DNA from 2 places in the Variovorax sp. YR752 genome. Region 1 is predicted to be linked to the other one. Evidence: riboswitches for the same ligand, from Rfam matches in the RefSeq annotation. Region 1 holds a riboswitch; the other holds the start of a gene.
The links. Region 1 has a riboswitch for thiamine pyrophosphate ahead of thiC (phosphomethylpyrimidine synthase ThiC). Riboswitches for the same ligand answer to the same signal wherever they lie in the genome.

Region 2: another riboswitch for thiamine pyrophosphate. It lies ahead of AAG801_RS28105 (TonB-dependent siderophore receptor); the one in region 1 lies ahead of thiC (phosphomethylpyrimidine synthase ThiC).

Annotation. Positions count from the first base shown of each region.
Region 1 covers NZ_CALRZC010000056.1:1,023-8,648, reverse strand. The annotation lists gene AAG801_RS15345 (glutamate carboxypeptidase) at 1-1,197, shown strand, start outside; gene AAG801_RS15340 (acyl-CoA dehydrogenase family protein) at 1,238-2,368, shown strand; gene AAG801_RS15335 (hypothetical protein) at 2,789-3,070, shown strand; gene AAG801_RS15330 (GIY-YIG nuclease family protein) at 3,195-3,830, shown strand; gene AAG801_RS15325 (YchJ family metal-binding protein) at 4,545-4,976, shown strand; TPP riboswitch at 5,004-5,109, shown strand; gene thiC (phosphomethylpyrimidine synthase ThiC) at 5,203-7,086, shown strand; gene AAG801_RS15315 (HAD family phosphatase) at 7,179-7,626, shown strand, end outside.
Region 2 covers NZ_CALRZC010000154.1:8,077-15,702, forward strand. The annotation lists gene cobA (uroporphyrinogen-III C-methyltransferase) at 1-157, shown strand, start outside; gene fdxA (ferredoxin FdxA) at 212-535, shown strand; gene AAG801_RS28100 (NAD(P)/FAD-dependent oxidoreductase) at 570-1,670, shown strand; TPP riboswitch at 1,763-1,870, shown strand; gene AAG801_RS28105 (TonB-dependent siderophore receptor) at 1,927-4,104, shown strand; tRNA gene AAG801_RS28110 (tRNA-Asn) at 4,140-4,215, shown strand; gene AAG801_RS28115 (hypothetical protein) at 4,486-4,734, opposite strand; gene AAG801_RS28120 (hypothetical protein) at 4,741-4,920, opposite strand; gene AAG801_RS28125 (hypothetical protein) at 4,923-5,255, opposite strand; gene AAG801_RS28130 (hypothetical protein) at 5,252-5,686, opposite strand; gene AAG801_RS28135 (DUF5681 domain-containing protein) at 5,683-6,135, opposite strand; gene AAG801_RS28140 (hypothetical protein) at 6,169-7,050, opposite strand; gene AAG801_RS28145 (ParA family protein) at 7,305-7,626, shown strand, end outside.

The sequences.
Region 1 (7,626 bases):
TTCGTGGCCGGTGGCGCCTGGGCCCAGAAGCGCGACAACGTGCTGTTCCAGGCCGCCACCGACGAGCAGCCGGCGGTGATCAAGACGCTCGAGAAACTCGTCAACATCGAGACCGGCACCGGTGACGCTGAAGGCATGGCCGCCGCCGGCGCGTACCTCGAAGGCGAACTGAAGAGCCTCGGCTTCACCGTCACGCGCAGCAAGTCGGCCGGCCTCGTGGTCGGCGACAACATCGTCGGCAAGCTCAAGGGCCGCGGCGGCAAGAACCTGCTGCTCATGTCGCACATGGACACCGTGTACACCAAGGGCACGCTCGCCAAGGCGCCCTTCCGCGTCGAAGGCGACAAGGCCTACGGCCCCGGCATCGCCGACGACAAGGGCGGCAACGCCGTCATCCTGCACACGCTCAAGCTGCTGAAGGACTACGGCGTGCGCGACTACGGCACCATCACCGTGCTGTTCAACACCGACGAAGAAAAAGGCTCCTTCGGTTCGCGCGACCTGATCCAGGAAGAAGCCAAGCTGGCCGACTACGTGCTCTCGTTCGAGCCCACCAGCGCCGGCGACGAAAAGATGTCGCTCGGCACCTCGGGCATCGCCTACGTGCAGGTCAACATCACTGGCAAGGCCTCGCACGCGGGCGCCGCCCCCGAGCTGGGCGTAAATGCATTGGTCGAGGCTTCTGATCTCGTGCTGCGCACCATGAGCATCGACGACAAGTCGAAGAACCTGCGCTTCAACTGGACCATTGCCAAGGCCGGCAACGTGTCGAACATCATCCCGGCCAGTGCCACGCTGAACGCCGACGTGCGCTACGCACGCAACGAAGACTTCGACGCCGCCATGAAGACGCTCGAAGAAAAGGCGCAGCAGAAGAAGTTGCCCGAGGCCGACGTCAAGGTGCTCGTCACGCGCGGCCGTCCGGCCTTCAACGCGGGCGAGGGCGGCAAGAAGCTGGTCGACAAGGCCGTGGTCTTCTACAAGGAAGCCGGCGGCAGCGTGGGCGTCGAAGAGCGCACCGGCGGCGGCACCGACGCGGCCTACGCAGCGCTCTCGGGCAAGCCCGTGATCGAAAGCCTGGGCCTGCCCGGCTTCGGCTACCACAGCGACAAGGCCGAGTACGTCGACATCAGCGCCATTCCGCGCCGCCTGTACATGGCCGCGCGTCTGATCATGGACCTGGGCGCCGGCAAGTAAGCCTCGCACCCACCGACAACAAAGAACCGGAGACAACGCCATGCTGCTCAGCGCAGACCAGGAAGCCATCCGCGACGCCGTGCGCGATTTTTCGCAAGCCGAGTTGTGGCCCAACGCCCCCAAGTGGGACCGTGACCACAGCTTTCCGAAGGAAGTGCACCAGGGCCTGGCCGCGCTGGGCGCCTACGGCATCTGCGTGCCCGAAGAGCATGGCGGCGCAGGCCTCGACTACCTCACGCTCGCACTCGTGCTCGAGGAAATCGCAGCCGGCGACGGCGGCACCAGCACCGCCATCAGCGTCACCAACTGCCCCGTCAACGCCATCCTCATGCGCTACGGCAACGCGCAGCAGAAAAAGAAGTGGCTCGAGCCGCTGGCCCAAGGCCAGATGCTCGGTGCCTTCTGCCTCACCGAACCGCAGGCCGGCAGCGATGCCTCGAGCCTGCGCACCACCGCGCGCAAGGACGGCGACGGCTACGTGATCGACGGCGTCAAGCAGTTCATCACCAGCGGCAAGAACGGCCAGGTCGCCATCGTCATCGCGGTGACCGACAAGGGCGCGGGCAAGCGCGGCATGAGCGCGTTCATCGTGCCCACCGACGCGCCCGGTTACAACGTCGCGCGCGTCGAAGACAAGCTCGGCCAGCACAGCAGCGACACCGCGCAGATCAACTTCGACAGCTGCCGCATCCCCGCGGAAAACCTCATCGGCGCCGAAGGCGAGGGCTACAAGATCGCGCTCGGCGCGCTCGAGGGCGGGCGCATCGGCATCGCCGCGCAAAGCGTGGGCATGGCCCGCAGCGCGTTCGACGTGGCCGTGGCCTACGCCAAGGAACGCCAGGCCTTCGGCGGCGCCATCTTCGACCAGCAGGCCGTGGGCTTTCGCCTCGCCGATTGCGCCACGCAGATCGAAGCCGCACGCCAGCTCATCTGGCACGCCGCCAGCCTGCGCGACGCCGGCCGGCCCTGCCTGAAAGAAGCCGCCATGGCCAAGCTCTTCGCCAGCGAAATGGCCGAGCGCGTGTGCAGCGCCGCCATCCAGACGCTGGGCGGCTACGGCTACGTGAACGACTTTCCGCTGGAACGCATCTACCGCGACGTGCGCGTGTGCCAGATCTACGAAGGCACGTCGGACATCCAGAAGCTGCTGATTCAACGCGCGCTGGCGTGAGATCGTCTGATCAGGTGAACCAACGCCGCGGCCTGAGTGGGTGATGTTTCGGGTGGGGCGGTGCGTTCCAGTCGCTGACGCTTGACGGGCGTCTGAGAGACCGCGTACATTGCTTTTGCCTCGTGATGAGCGAGGCCGGGATTGGCGTCCCGCTGACATCCTGCGACGAAAGCCGCAGTTACCGCACGGGTCTGCGGCTTTTTCATTCGCGCTTCTTTTTAGGCGGCTCGAATGGGAGGGCTCGCGCCCTGCCGGTTTCCGCAAGGATGTCCCGGTACGCCAACCCGTTCGAGCTGCCGCCCCCGATTGGCGTCGGGTGCGTCGGTTGTTGCAAATCGACATCCTTGGAGGCCTATGGCCACTGCTTCAAATGCGGGTACCGACGCCGGTTGCCCTTGCGCGTCTCAACGACCCAATGCCTTGTTCAAGCCCTTCGAATGGGTGCAAGGCGAACGGCTTGCTCCTTCACTGCAAAGCCACGCTGCGTTCCTCAACGATGCGCGTGACGTGGTGCAGGGTGCGCAGACGTTGGTACAGCTGCTCGAATGGGATGAAGATCGGCGCGATGCCGCTTCTTCTGATGCGAACTCTGCGCCGATTTTCGATGCATGCCAGCGCAGTTCGCTGCAGCGGTTTCTTGCGGTATCGCTGGGGCTTCTGCATGCGCGGATTGAAGCGCAGTGCGATGCATTTGCCGAGTAGCGCTATTGGTTCGCGGCTAGCTCTTTCGATCTTGGAAGCAATGCGGTTGTGGCATTCTTCAGCAGATCGTCGGCGATCAAAACCACTAGGCTTCTCTCAGGTCGAACGGTAACTACTTGCACTTATGAACTCTGGATTTGTATACATCATGATCAATCCCGCGATGCGAGGATTGGTGAAGATTGGATTGACCGAACGCACGTCGAAGGCACGGGCGGGTGAGTTGCGAGGAACCGGAGTCCCCGACGATTTCATCGTGGTCTATGACGAGTTGGTGACGGATTGCAAATTCGTCGAAACGCGCCTGCACCAGCGATTCGATGACTACCGATGCCAACCCAACCGGGAGTTCTTTCGGATTCCCATACGCGAAGCAATACGCGGGCTAATGGAGGAGTCGGCGGGATTTATCGTCCCTCGCATAGGCGCTAACAGTGGCGTCGAAATTCTTCCTGACTTAAAGAAAAAGTACCCGAGCTACTTGAAGCCACACTTTCATTCAGTAAAGATCATGCACCGCGACGGTGTCGTCTATCTGGAGTCTGTTCGCTATCGTCATGTTGGGTCGCGAGACGAAGTGGTTGACCGGACTGATCTTGCGTTTGTCATCAACGGCGATTCCAGCATGTTTCCCGCTGAACGTAGCCCCGAAGATAACGCTCGGCTATTTGTCCATCAACTCGACGAATACTCGATGATTCATTGCACGGATCTTTTCACCCTTGATGCGTGCGAAGAGATCGCGCGCCGGCATGAGTGACGTTCGGAGGATTCTCGAAGGACCCCTTTGCCGCACTCTGCCGTCCTTGGTCAGAGGCCAGATGCGTCACTCGCCGGCTCGCTGGGCACTGATTCCGGTGCGTGAAAGACGCGACTTCCCTCCGATTGGCTTGAGGGGTACCAAGCATGAAATGCCATCAAGGCAGGGGCGTCTTTGCATGGCAGGCCAGTCAACTCCATCTGAGGAAACTTGCAAACCAAGTAGTCCCGGTCGTTGAGCCCATACGAACCATCCAGGCGGAGCTTTCGGAATTCATTCAGGTCGTTGAAATAAGGTCTGGAACTATCCAACACCTCGCGCCACCAGTGGACACGCCCATCTGTCTCGAATTGCAGGCATTCGCGATAGACCGCACAGAAGAAGACGCCACCCGCACCCAAGTCCGTCGACGCCATCGGGCCTGTGAAGTATGGCTTTCCAAGAGTCAATGGGATTGAGTTCATATGAGCATGTGCTGAGACGCAGAGGAAGAGGATGGGCGACTCCCGGTCGACTGTAGTCGCACGGTCTATCGATGCAAAACGCTTGAGCGCATCCTCCACCCCAGACTCACGCGAAGCACCAACGCATGGATACGTGCCCCGTTCAGGCGGGGCCACGCCAGCCCATGCCCCACGCGAAGCGGACATGCCCAGAGGCTCTCTACGGCCCCCTTCAGCCCCCGCCGCGCCAAGTGTTCCAATAGAGCCCTTCATGAGCGCCACCGACCCCACTCCCGGCCCCTGCCCCTGCGGCCGCACCGACCGTCGCGACAAGCCCATCGGCTACGCCCTGTGCTGTGGGCGCTACCTCGACGATTTCGAGAACACGCCCGCGCCCGACGCCGAATCGCTGATGCGTTCGCGTTACTCGGCCTTCGTGCTGGCCCGCGCCGACTACCTGCTCGCCACCTGGCATGCGTCGAAGCGGCCGGCTTCGGTCGAGTTCGAGCCGGGCGTCAAATGGCTGGGGCTGGACATCCGCTCGCGCTCGGTGCTCGACGCCGACCACGCCGAGGTCGAGTTCGTCGCCCGCCAGCGCAGCGCGACGGGCGTGGCTTTCCGCCTGCACGAGCGCAGCCGCTTCGTGCGCGAGAACGAGCGCTGGTTCTACGTCGACGGCGACTTGCACCAGCCCCCGGGTTGACGGCACCGGGCTTCGGCCCGCACAATCGGCCCCGCTCCGGGGTGCACACATGTGGTGTGCTGAGATGGCAAAGCTGCCGACCCGCGAACTTGATCCGGGTCATACCGGCGTAAGAAGAGCTGCACTCCCTGACTTCGGTCCGTCACTCCCTTTTCTGGTGGCGGGCCTCCCGAGGTCCACTGAGCGATTGCGGAGCACCCTTTCCCTCAACAAGGAGTGCCTCCCGATGAATGCCCCCGACAAATTCACCTCGCTGCTGTCGCTGACGCGCGAACCCTTTCCTGCGTCGCACAAGTGCGTCATTCCGGGCAGCCGGCCCGACCTGTTCGTGCCCGTGCGCGACGTGGCGCTGACCAACGGCGAAACCGTTTCCCTGTACGACACCTCGGGCCCCTACACCGACCCGAAGGTCGAGATCGACGTGCGCCGTGGCCTGCCCGACGTGCGCAGTGCCTGGGTCATCGAGCGCGGCGACACCGAAAGTTATGAAGGCCGCACGCACCACGCGCTGGACGACGGCGCCAAGAACGAAGACCGCGACGCGCAACGCCTGGCCGAGCTGCGCGCCGGTGCCTCGGCGCTGCAGCGCACGCCGCGTCGCGCCAAGTCGGGCGCCAACGTCACCCAAATGCATTACGCACGCCGCGGCATCGTCACAGCCGAGATGGAATACGTGGCCCTGCGCGAGAACGGCAAGCGCGAATGGATGGCCGAGTACCTGGCCAATGAAGAGCGCGCCAAGCGCGTGGCGGGCAACCCGATGGGCGCGAGCATTCCGCGCATCATCACGCCCGAGTTCGTGCGCGACGAAGTGGCCCGCGGCCGCGCGATCATTCCCGCGAACATCAACCACCCCGAGGTCGAGCCGATGGCCATCGGGCGCAACTTCAAGGTGAAGATCAACGCGAACATCGGCAACTCGGCCGTCACCTCGAGCATCGAGGAAGAGGTCGAAAAGCTGGTGTGGGCCATTCGCTGGGGCGCCGACAACGTGATGGACCTGTCGACCGGCAAGAACATCCACACCACGCGCGACTGGATCGTGCGCAACTCGCCGGTGCCCATCGGCACGGTGCCCATTTACCAGGCACTCGAAAAGGTGGGCGGCGTGGCCGAAGACCTCACCTGGGAAATCTACCGCGACACGCTCATCGAGCAGGCGGAGCAGGGCGTCGACTACTTCACCATCCACGCGGGCCTGCGCCTGCCGTTCATCCACCTCACGGCCGACCGCATGACGGGCATCGTGTCGCGCGGCGGCTCGATCATGGCCAAGTGGTGCATCGCGCACCACAAGGAGAGCTTCCTCTACACGCACTTCGAGGACATCTGCGACATCATGAAGGCCTACGACGTGAGCTTCTCGCTCGGCGACGGCCTGCGCCCCGGCTCGGGTGCCGATGCAAACGACGAGGCACAGTTTGCCGAGTTGCGCACGCTGGGCGAGCTCACGCAGATCGCCTGGAAGCACGACGTGCAGACCATGATCGAAGGCCCGGGCCACGTGCCGATGCACATGATCCAGGCCAACATGGACGAGCAGATCAAGCACTGCCACGAGGCGCCGTTCTACACGCTCGGCCCGCTGACCATCGACATCGCGCCGGGCTACGACCACATCTCCAGCGCCATCGGCGCCGCGATGATCGGCTGGGCCGGCACGGCAATGCTCTGCTACGTGACGCCCAAGGAGCACCTGGGCCTGCCCGACCGCGACGACGTGAAGCAGGGGATCATTGCCTACAAGATCGCCGCGCACGCGGCCGACGTGGCCAAGGGCCACCCGGGTGCGCGCTCGCGCGACGACGCGCTGAGCAAGGCACGCTTCGAGTTCCGCTGGCAAGACCAGTTCAACCTTGGCCTGGACCCCGACACCGCGCGCGAATTCCACGACGAGACGCTGCCCAAAGACTCGAGCAAGGTGGCGCACTTCTGCTCGATGTGCGGCCCGAAGTTCTGCTCGATGAAGATCACGCAGGAAGTGCGCGAGTACGCGGCCAAGAAGGGCGTGGCGGAGCGCGAGGCCATGGCCGAGGGCATGGAAGAGAAGTCGAAAGAATTCATGGCCGGCGGCGGCGAGATCTACATCCCGATCCGGCCTGTCGTCTGAAATGGCCTGAGAGGGCCCGATAGCCTGAGTCTCCCCGTGCGGAAAGGGGGCGTTGCTACCATGGGGCCAGACCCCTGAACTCCTGCCTCGCAATGACCCCTTTCCCCTTTTCCGCCGTTCTCTTCGATTGCGACGGCGTGCTCGTCGATTCCGAGCCCATCACCAACCGCGTGCTCGCCGACATGCTCGGCGAGCTCGGCTGGCAGCTCACGGCCGAGGAATCGATGAACATCTTCACCGGCAAGGCGGTGAAGGACGAGACGGCGCTCATCGAGGCCAAGACCGGCTTCAAGATCACCGACGACTGGCTGCGCGGCTTCCGCGCCCGTCGCAACGAGGCGCTCGACCGCGACCTCGTCGCCATTCCCCATGCACCCGCCGCCATCCGCGAGATTCACACGCGGCTCAAGGGCCGCATCGCCTGCGCCTCGGGCGCCGACCGCCACAAAGTCGAGCTGCAGCTGGCCAAGGTCGGCCTGCTCGACTGCTTTGAAGGCCGCATCTTCAGCGGCCACGAGATGCCGCGCTCCAAGCCGTATC
Region 2 (7,626 bases), on a different contig from region 1:
CGGCCAGGCCACGGTGCTTCATGCCGGCCGACCGACCGTGGTGACCATCGGCGCCGGGGCCGCAGCGGTAGCAGCCGTGGCGGCGGCACCTCAATGCGCCACGCAATCCCCGTCCATTGAGGCCGGTCAAGAACAAGCGGAAACCCTGAGACCTTAAAATCGCGGGCTTGCCGGCGTCGCGCCGCCCCATCCATCCGAAGAGTCGAAGCACATGACCCACGTCGTCCTCGAATCCTGCATCCGCTGCAAGTACACCGACTGCGTGGACGTCTGCCCGGTCGACTGCTTCCGCGAGGGCCAGAACTTCCTGACCATCGACCCCGACGAGTGCATCGACTGCGCCGTCTGCATCCCCGAGTGCCCGGTCAACGCGATCGTCCCCGAGGAGGATGTGCCCGGCAATCAGCAGCACATGATCAAGCTGAATGCCGACCTGGCCAAGAAGTGGCCGAGCATCACCAAGCGCAAGACCCCGCTGCCCGACGCCGATGAGTGGAAAGACCGCACCGGCAAGCTCGACCAGCTGATCAAGTAAGGCAAACCGCGGCCGCCGCGGCTGCACACACACCATGGATCCGAAGTTGAACGACGAAGTGGCGCGCACCGCCGGTGCACACGAGGGCCCGATCGAGACCGATGCGGTGATCGTCGGGGCCGGCCCGGTGGGCCTGTTCCAGGTCTTCGAGCTCGGCCTGCTCGAGATCAAGGCGCACATCATCGACTCGCTCGCCTACCCGGGCGGCCAGTGCATCGAGCTCTATCCGGACAAGCCGATCTACGACATTCCGGCGGTGCCGGTGTGCACGGGCAAGGAGTTGACCGACAACCTGCTCAAGCAGATCGAGCCCTTCGGCGCGACCTTCCACCTCGGCCAGGAGGTCACCATCGTGCAGAAGCAGGACGATGGGCGCTTCTACGTCGAGACCTCCAAGGGCACGCGCTTCCTGACCAAGACCATCTTCATCGCCGGCGGCGTGGGCTCGTTCCAGCCGCGCACGCTGAAGGTCGACGGGCTGGACGCCTACGACGACAAGCAGGTCTTCTACCGCGTCAAGAACCCGGCGCAGTTCGCCGGCAAGAACCTGATCATCATCGGCGGCGGCGACTCGGCGCTCGACTGGACGCTGAACTTCGTGCAGGACGGGCCGAACAAGGCCGAGAGCGTCATCCTGATCCACCGCCGCGACGGCTTCCGTGCCGCCCCGGCGAGCGTGGCGAAGATGAAGGAGCTGTGCGAGGCCTACGAGATGCAGTTCATCGTCGGCCAGGCCACCGGCATCGAGGAGCGCGACGGCAAGCTGACCGGCATGAAGATCACCGGCGGCGACGGTGTCACCCGCGTGGTGCCGCTGGACATGCTGCTGGTCTTCTTCGGCCTGAGCCCGAAGCTGGGGCCCATCGCCGAGTGGGGCCTGAACATCGAGCGCAAGCAGATCGTCGTCGACACCGAGAAGTTCGAAACCAGCACGCCGGGCATCTTCGCGGTGGGCGACGTCAACACCTACCCGGGCAAGAAGAAGCTGATCCTGTCGGGCTTCCACGAAGCCGCGCTGGCGGCCTTCGCGGCGGCGCCCTACATCTTCCCGGACAAGCGCATCCACCTGCAGTACACGACCACCAGCCCGAAGCTGCACAAGGTGCTGGGTGTGGAGACGCCGAACTTCGACTGACGCCTGTCGGCAGGAGACGAACGGCGGGGCCGCATTCGCGGCCCCTTCTCTTTTCTGCCTGATAATTCCCGCGCGGTGCACGACTCATGCGCCGCATCCGCTAGGGGTGTTGGCCGTCTTCGCAAGAGACAGCCGACTGAGAGAGTCCCTTCGAACCTGATTGAGGTAATCCTCGCGCAGGGAAGCATGGTCGACGCGCCGCGGTCTGCGGCCGCCTCGGCCCCGCCGACCTGCCATCGATCTCCAAGGAAACACGATGGCACGCCTTCACCGTCAGACTCGTCACTTCATCGCCCGAACGCCGATCGCGCTGTCGATCTCGCTCGCCTTTGCAGCTGCCCATGCGCAGACGGCCCCCACCGAAGCCCAGCTCGCCCCCGTCGTCGTGCAGGGCCGCGCGATGCCGATTGCTGGCGTCGGCGGTTGGGGCGACATTGCCTTGTCGCGCACACCATTGCAGGCGACGGTGATCGACACCGAACTCGCCCGCGACCGCGGTGCGCAGCGCCTGTCCGACCTGAACGGGTTCGACGCCGCGATCAGCGACGCCTACAACACCGAGGGCTACTGGGACTACCTGACGGTGCGCGGCTTCGTCCTCGACAACCGCTTCAACTACCGGCGCGACGGCCTCCCGATCAACGCCGAGACCTCGATCGCGCTGGACAACAAGGCGCAGATCGAGGTGCTCAAGGGCACCAGCGGGATGCAGGCCGGCACCAGTGCGCCCGGCGGCCTGGTCAACTTCGTCGTCAAGCGGCCGACCGACGTGCCGCTGCGGCGCGCCTCGCTCGAATGGCGCGAGGCCGGCAGCGTCAGCGGCGCGGCCGACATCGGCCAGCGCTTCGGTGCGGGGGAGGCGTTGGGCGTGCGGGTCAACGTCGCGGCAGCGAAGCTGGACCCAAGGGTGCGGCACGCCGAAGGCGAGCGCCACCTGCTGGCCGTGGCGACCGATTGGCGCGTTGGCCCCGACACGCTGCTCGAGGCCGAGATCGAGAGCAGCCGCCGTTCGCAGCCCAGCGTCCCGGGCTTCAGCCTGCTCGGCGACGAGGTGCCCTCACCCGGCGACCCGCGCATCAACCTCAACAACCAGGCCTGGGCGCAGCCGGTGGTGCTGCAAGGCACGACGGCGTCGCTGCGCTGGCAGCAGAAGCTGGCGCAGGGCTGGAAGTTCGTCGCCCATGCCGCAACGCAGCGCCTGACCAGCGACGACCGCATCGCCTTCCCGTTCGGCTGCTTCGACCCGCAGCCGGCGCCGGACGGCACCTACTACCCGGACCGCTACTGCCCCAACGGCGACTTCGACCTCTACGACTTTCGCAGCGACAACGAGCGCCGCCGCACCAATGCGCTCGACCTGACGCTGTCGGGCACGCTGCGCAGTGGCACGGTCGAACATGCGCTGTCGCTCGGCGTGCTGCACAGCCGAGTGACGAATCGCTTCGGGCGGCAGACCTTCGCTTTCAGCGGCACGGGCAACGTCGACGGCAGCATCCGCGACCTGCCGGCCAACCCCGCGCCCAACGACGAGAACACCAACCGCGACGAACGCTCCACCGAACTGAGCCTGCGCGATGCCATTGCCTTCGGCGATCGCAACACACTGTGGCTCGGCGTGCGCCACACGCGGCTGCAGCGCGAGAGCTTCCGCACCGATCCGCAGGACCGGCGCGAGACGGACTACCAGCAGTCGTTCACGACCCCTTTCGTCGCGGCCAGCCACGCCTTCGCGGCGGACCAACTGGTCTATGCCAGCTGGGGGCGCGGGGTCGAGTCCGCCGTGGCACCAAACCGCGACCGCTACACCAACGCCGGAGAGGCTTTCACACTCACCAGTCGCCAGGCGGAACTTGGCCTGAAGGGGCGCACGGACGCCCTCGAGTGGACACTCGCCGCCTTCGACATCGAGCGCCCGCGGTTCGCCGACATCGGCGCCTGCAGCACGGTGGGAACCTGCACCTTCCAGCGCGACGGAACGCAGCGCCACCGCGGCGTGGAGGCTCAAGGGGAGTGGCGCAGCACAGCCTGGACCCTGCGCGCCGGCGCCCAATGGCTGCGCGCGCGGATCGACAGCGCGTCGGATTCGCGGCTCAACGGCAAGCAGCCGACCAATGTGCCTGCCCGCACGCTGAAATTGCAGGCCGACCACCACCTGGCCGCGCTGCCCGGCCTGACGCTGCAAGGCGGCCTTGCGACCGAGAGCCGCCGCATGGTGCTGCCGGACAACAGCGCGCGGATTGGCGGCTGGGCGCGCATCGACCTCGGTGCGCGCTACGACACCCGCATGGGCGGCAGTGCAGTCACCTGGCGCGCCGGCATCGACAACGTCGCCGACCGCCGCGCCTGGCGCGAGTCGCCCTACCAGTTCGCACATGCGTACTTGTTCCCACTGGCGCCACGCACCGTCCGCCTGTCGGTCCAGGCCGACCTGTAGGGAGCTCGCAAAAGCTGGGTATAATGCAAGGCTGTTCCTCGATAGCTCAGTCGGTAGAGCGCCGGACTGTTAATCCGTAGGTCCCTGGTTCGAGCCCAGGTCGGGGAGCCAAAATTAGCTAGTGGTAGCAAGCACTTAGCCCAACCCTCACCGGTTGGGCTTTTTGCTTTTGGGGCCAATGTCAGCGGCTTCTCAGCGTGCTGGCAAGGTCGCTGGCGCACGCCTCAACGTTCAAGACAGCACCTGCGCCAGGCGGGTGCCGAATGCAGGTTCCCCGCTGGAGTGGCGGTGCCCGCTGGTGCACATCTGTCGCCTGTCGCACCCGAACGCGGTGACGCACGCTGAAAGCGACTACGTGTCACGAAGGCACCGTCACGCCGCTCAGTCGTCGCACTCCACGTACTCGCCCGAATCCAGCTTCCGGCCGAAGAACAGGCGCAGGTTCGGCGTCAGCCCGCCATGAAGCGCCACCGCAGCATCACGCAGGGTCTTGGCCGCCACGTCGATCTGCTCGGCGTGCGCCGCCACGCTCGGCCTGATGCCACCCATCGAGGCCAGCCGCTGCGCGAGCGCCTGCGCGTCAATCGCGGCTTGTTCAACGTCGTTGGCGAGGATGACGCGGCGGTCCATGTGTGGTCACCTGTTGCGCGGCGGTGTGCTCGACCGACCCTTCGACGCGCCCGTGCGGCCCATGCCACGGGAGGTGCGAGAGGCACCCGGCTGGGGCACACCCGTCAGCGCCTCACGCCGCCGTGCCTCGTGCGCCTGCTGGGTGGCTTCGCGCCAGCGCTTGGCTTCGTCTTCGGTCATCTTCATGTTCACCTCGTGATGCTTGGCAGCGGAGGACGCTTCGGACGCGCTTCCTGGGGTCGGCTCGGGTCGGGCGTGTGGTAATCGATGCCCTCGCGCAGCACGTCCAGCGGTTCGCCTACAGGCCGCAACGGCGCACCCCGATCCCGCGTGTCCTCCGAAGCGGCTGACCACGCAGCAGCCTGCGTCCGCACCGCGATGGCCTCCCACTCGTCGCAGCCAAGGATGCGGGGGATCAGCAGCACGCCCAAGCGCGAACCGCAGTCCTCATTGCCGAGCAGCGAGGACTCGACCGCTGCGAGTCGCTTCAGCGTGGTGGCGGTGGGAACGCGTCGGCTCACTGGAACCTCGGCAGCGGGCCTTCGAACGCGCACAGCTCCGCCAGCATCCCCAGCGCTTGCACCCGGCGCATCGGGTCGCGCTCGTGGTCCGCGTCGTGCCACAGGGCGCGCTTGACGTTGAACCGTGAGTCCGCCTGCTGCGGGTCCGCTGGCGGCGGTGTGGTCATGCAGCGCACGAGCACCTGATGCTGGAGCCCGCGCGTCAGCTTCATCTCGCGCACCACGTCTATCACCCTCGCCCAAAGCGCGCGGCAGTCCTCGCCCGGTGCTCTGACCACACTCGTGCGCGACGCAGGGAAGTTGTCGTCGCCATGCGCGGTGCAGTGCACCCACAGCGGCGGACCGTCTTCGTCGCCCACGATCACCGTGTAGATCATGATGCAGTCATTGCTCGCCATCTTGACGAGGGTGGAGGCGCGTGTGGTGGTCATACGGGTTGTCCTGTCTGAAGCACGCCGCCGCGAGCGCCGGTGTGCTGTGCTTCTCTCGTGGTCTGCTCCAGCAGTTCGATGCGCGCGGCAAGTTCGTCGGTCTGCCTCAGCCCTGCGAACGAGGACAGGCACTCGACCAGGAGCTTCCCGGTCTCGGGGTCCAGTTCACCCGCTGCCACCGCCACGAGCACCTGTTGCGCTTGCGCGGTGAGCGGGCCGGTCGGGTCCAGCGCGAACTGCACCCGCTCCGCGCGCGGACGCACGGGAGGCTGGATGCGCTCCAGCACCAGCTTCGCCGCCTGCATGTCTCCATCCTTGGCCGCGTCGATGACCGCCTTGGTCACGTCCTCGGCTGCGGCATCGAGCGCGATAGCAACTCGGGTCTTCTTGTTCAGCGTGCCGGGCTTCTTCCCAGACGGGTTGCCTGACTGGCCTCGTTGGAACGTCATTCAGCTTGTACCTTGCAGCGTGGATGCAGCGGGTCAGCCGAACGACGCAGCGGCCTTCGCGTCGCGCAGGCGCTTCACGGTGTCCCAGCGCGTGCCCATCGCTTGCTCCATTTGGAGCACGAACTGCGCGCCCGCGCGTTCGAGGTGTGCCGTCGCCCTCTTCATCAGTTCGATGCGGGCAGGCAGTTCGGGGCGACGCTTGCGGTTGAACTGCTGGACGAACAGGTCGCTCTGCTCCTGGGTGAGCCCGCTGAGGTACGGCTTGCCGCGCAGGACAGCGGCCAGCGATTCCGTGTCACCCGCGTCGATCAGCGAGTTGATGAACTTGCTGCGCTCCGCCACGTTGGGCAGCGAACGACAGTGCGCGCGAATCTCGCCTGCCATCGCGGTCAGGTGACCGGCGCTGGGGTCGATGCCCGTGCGCAATTCGGCCTCCGCCACCTTGATGCGCCCACCGAGCACCTTCAGTGCCGCGTCCACCTTCATGGTGGCGGGAGGAGACAGCTTGTCAGCGTAGGCGCCCACGGCCACCACAGCCGCGCTCTCGTTCATGGTCGGGTCCAGCTTGCTCTTCTCGCGCGCGTCAATCACGGTCCTGAGCACGCCCTGCATGGCTTCGAGCGCACCCACAGCTTCGGCCACGTGCGTGCCGTGTTCCTCGTAGCCGTCGAGCTTGCTGATGGACTCCGGCGCGAACGAGAGCGGTGGGCGCGTCAGCGGCTCCAGCGTGCGCAGCCGTGGCTCGTATCGCTGCGGGTGCCCAAAGGGGCGCGAGCTGAGCGCTACGTCAATGGGTGCAGCGCCTGCGCGTGCGATTGCCTGCTGCTCGCCCGTGGTCAGCGGGCGCTCGGGTTCCTCGGTGAGGCTGTCGTGCTCGTCGTCGGAGGTGGCAGTGGACTCGGTGGCAGTGGACATGGTCGGTTGCTCCATGCAAACGGATGCGTTTGCTGTGCGTAGCTGGTAAACAGCTGGCACGGTACGGCTCAACCGGGTTCGAGCACAACGACCACATAGGGGCGCGCGCCCCATCGGCCTAAGGATTCAATGTCCGCCCAACCCAACAGATTGTCCCGACTGGGCGTGAACCGGCGACATCCCACTCGTGACTTACCATTAAGGTGCAACTCGGCGCTAGCATGGTTGCACCACACACAACAACGAGGTCTTCTGTGCCCATCTACGCTGTCTGGAACAACAAGGGCGGTGTCGGCAAGAGCTATCTGACCTTTCAGATCGCCGCTGAGTACGCTCGCGTCCACCCCGAGAAGAAAGTCCTTGTTGTTGACCTGTGCCCACAGGCCAACTCATCCTCAATGCTTCTTGGGGGCATGCAGCTAGGCGAAGCGAACCTCAACCGCATACATCTAGGTCAGCCTCGGCTAACCATCTCTGGGTACATCGAAGATCGCATCTTCAGCCCGTACGTGAACCCACGGACAGGATCACGGTACGCTCTACCTATCCACGACTACAACTATCCGATCCCCCGGA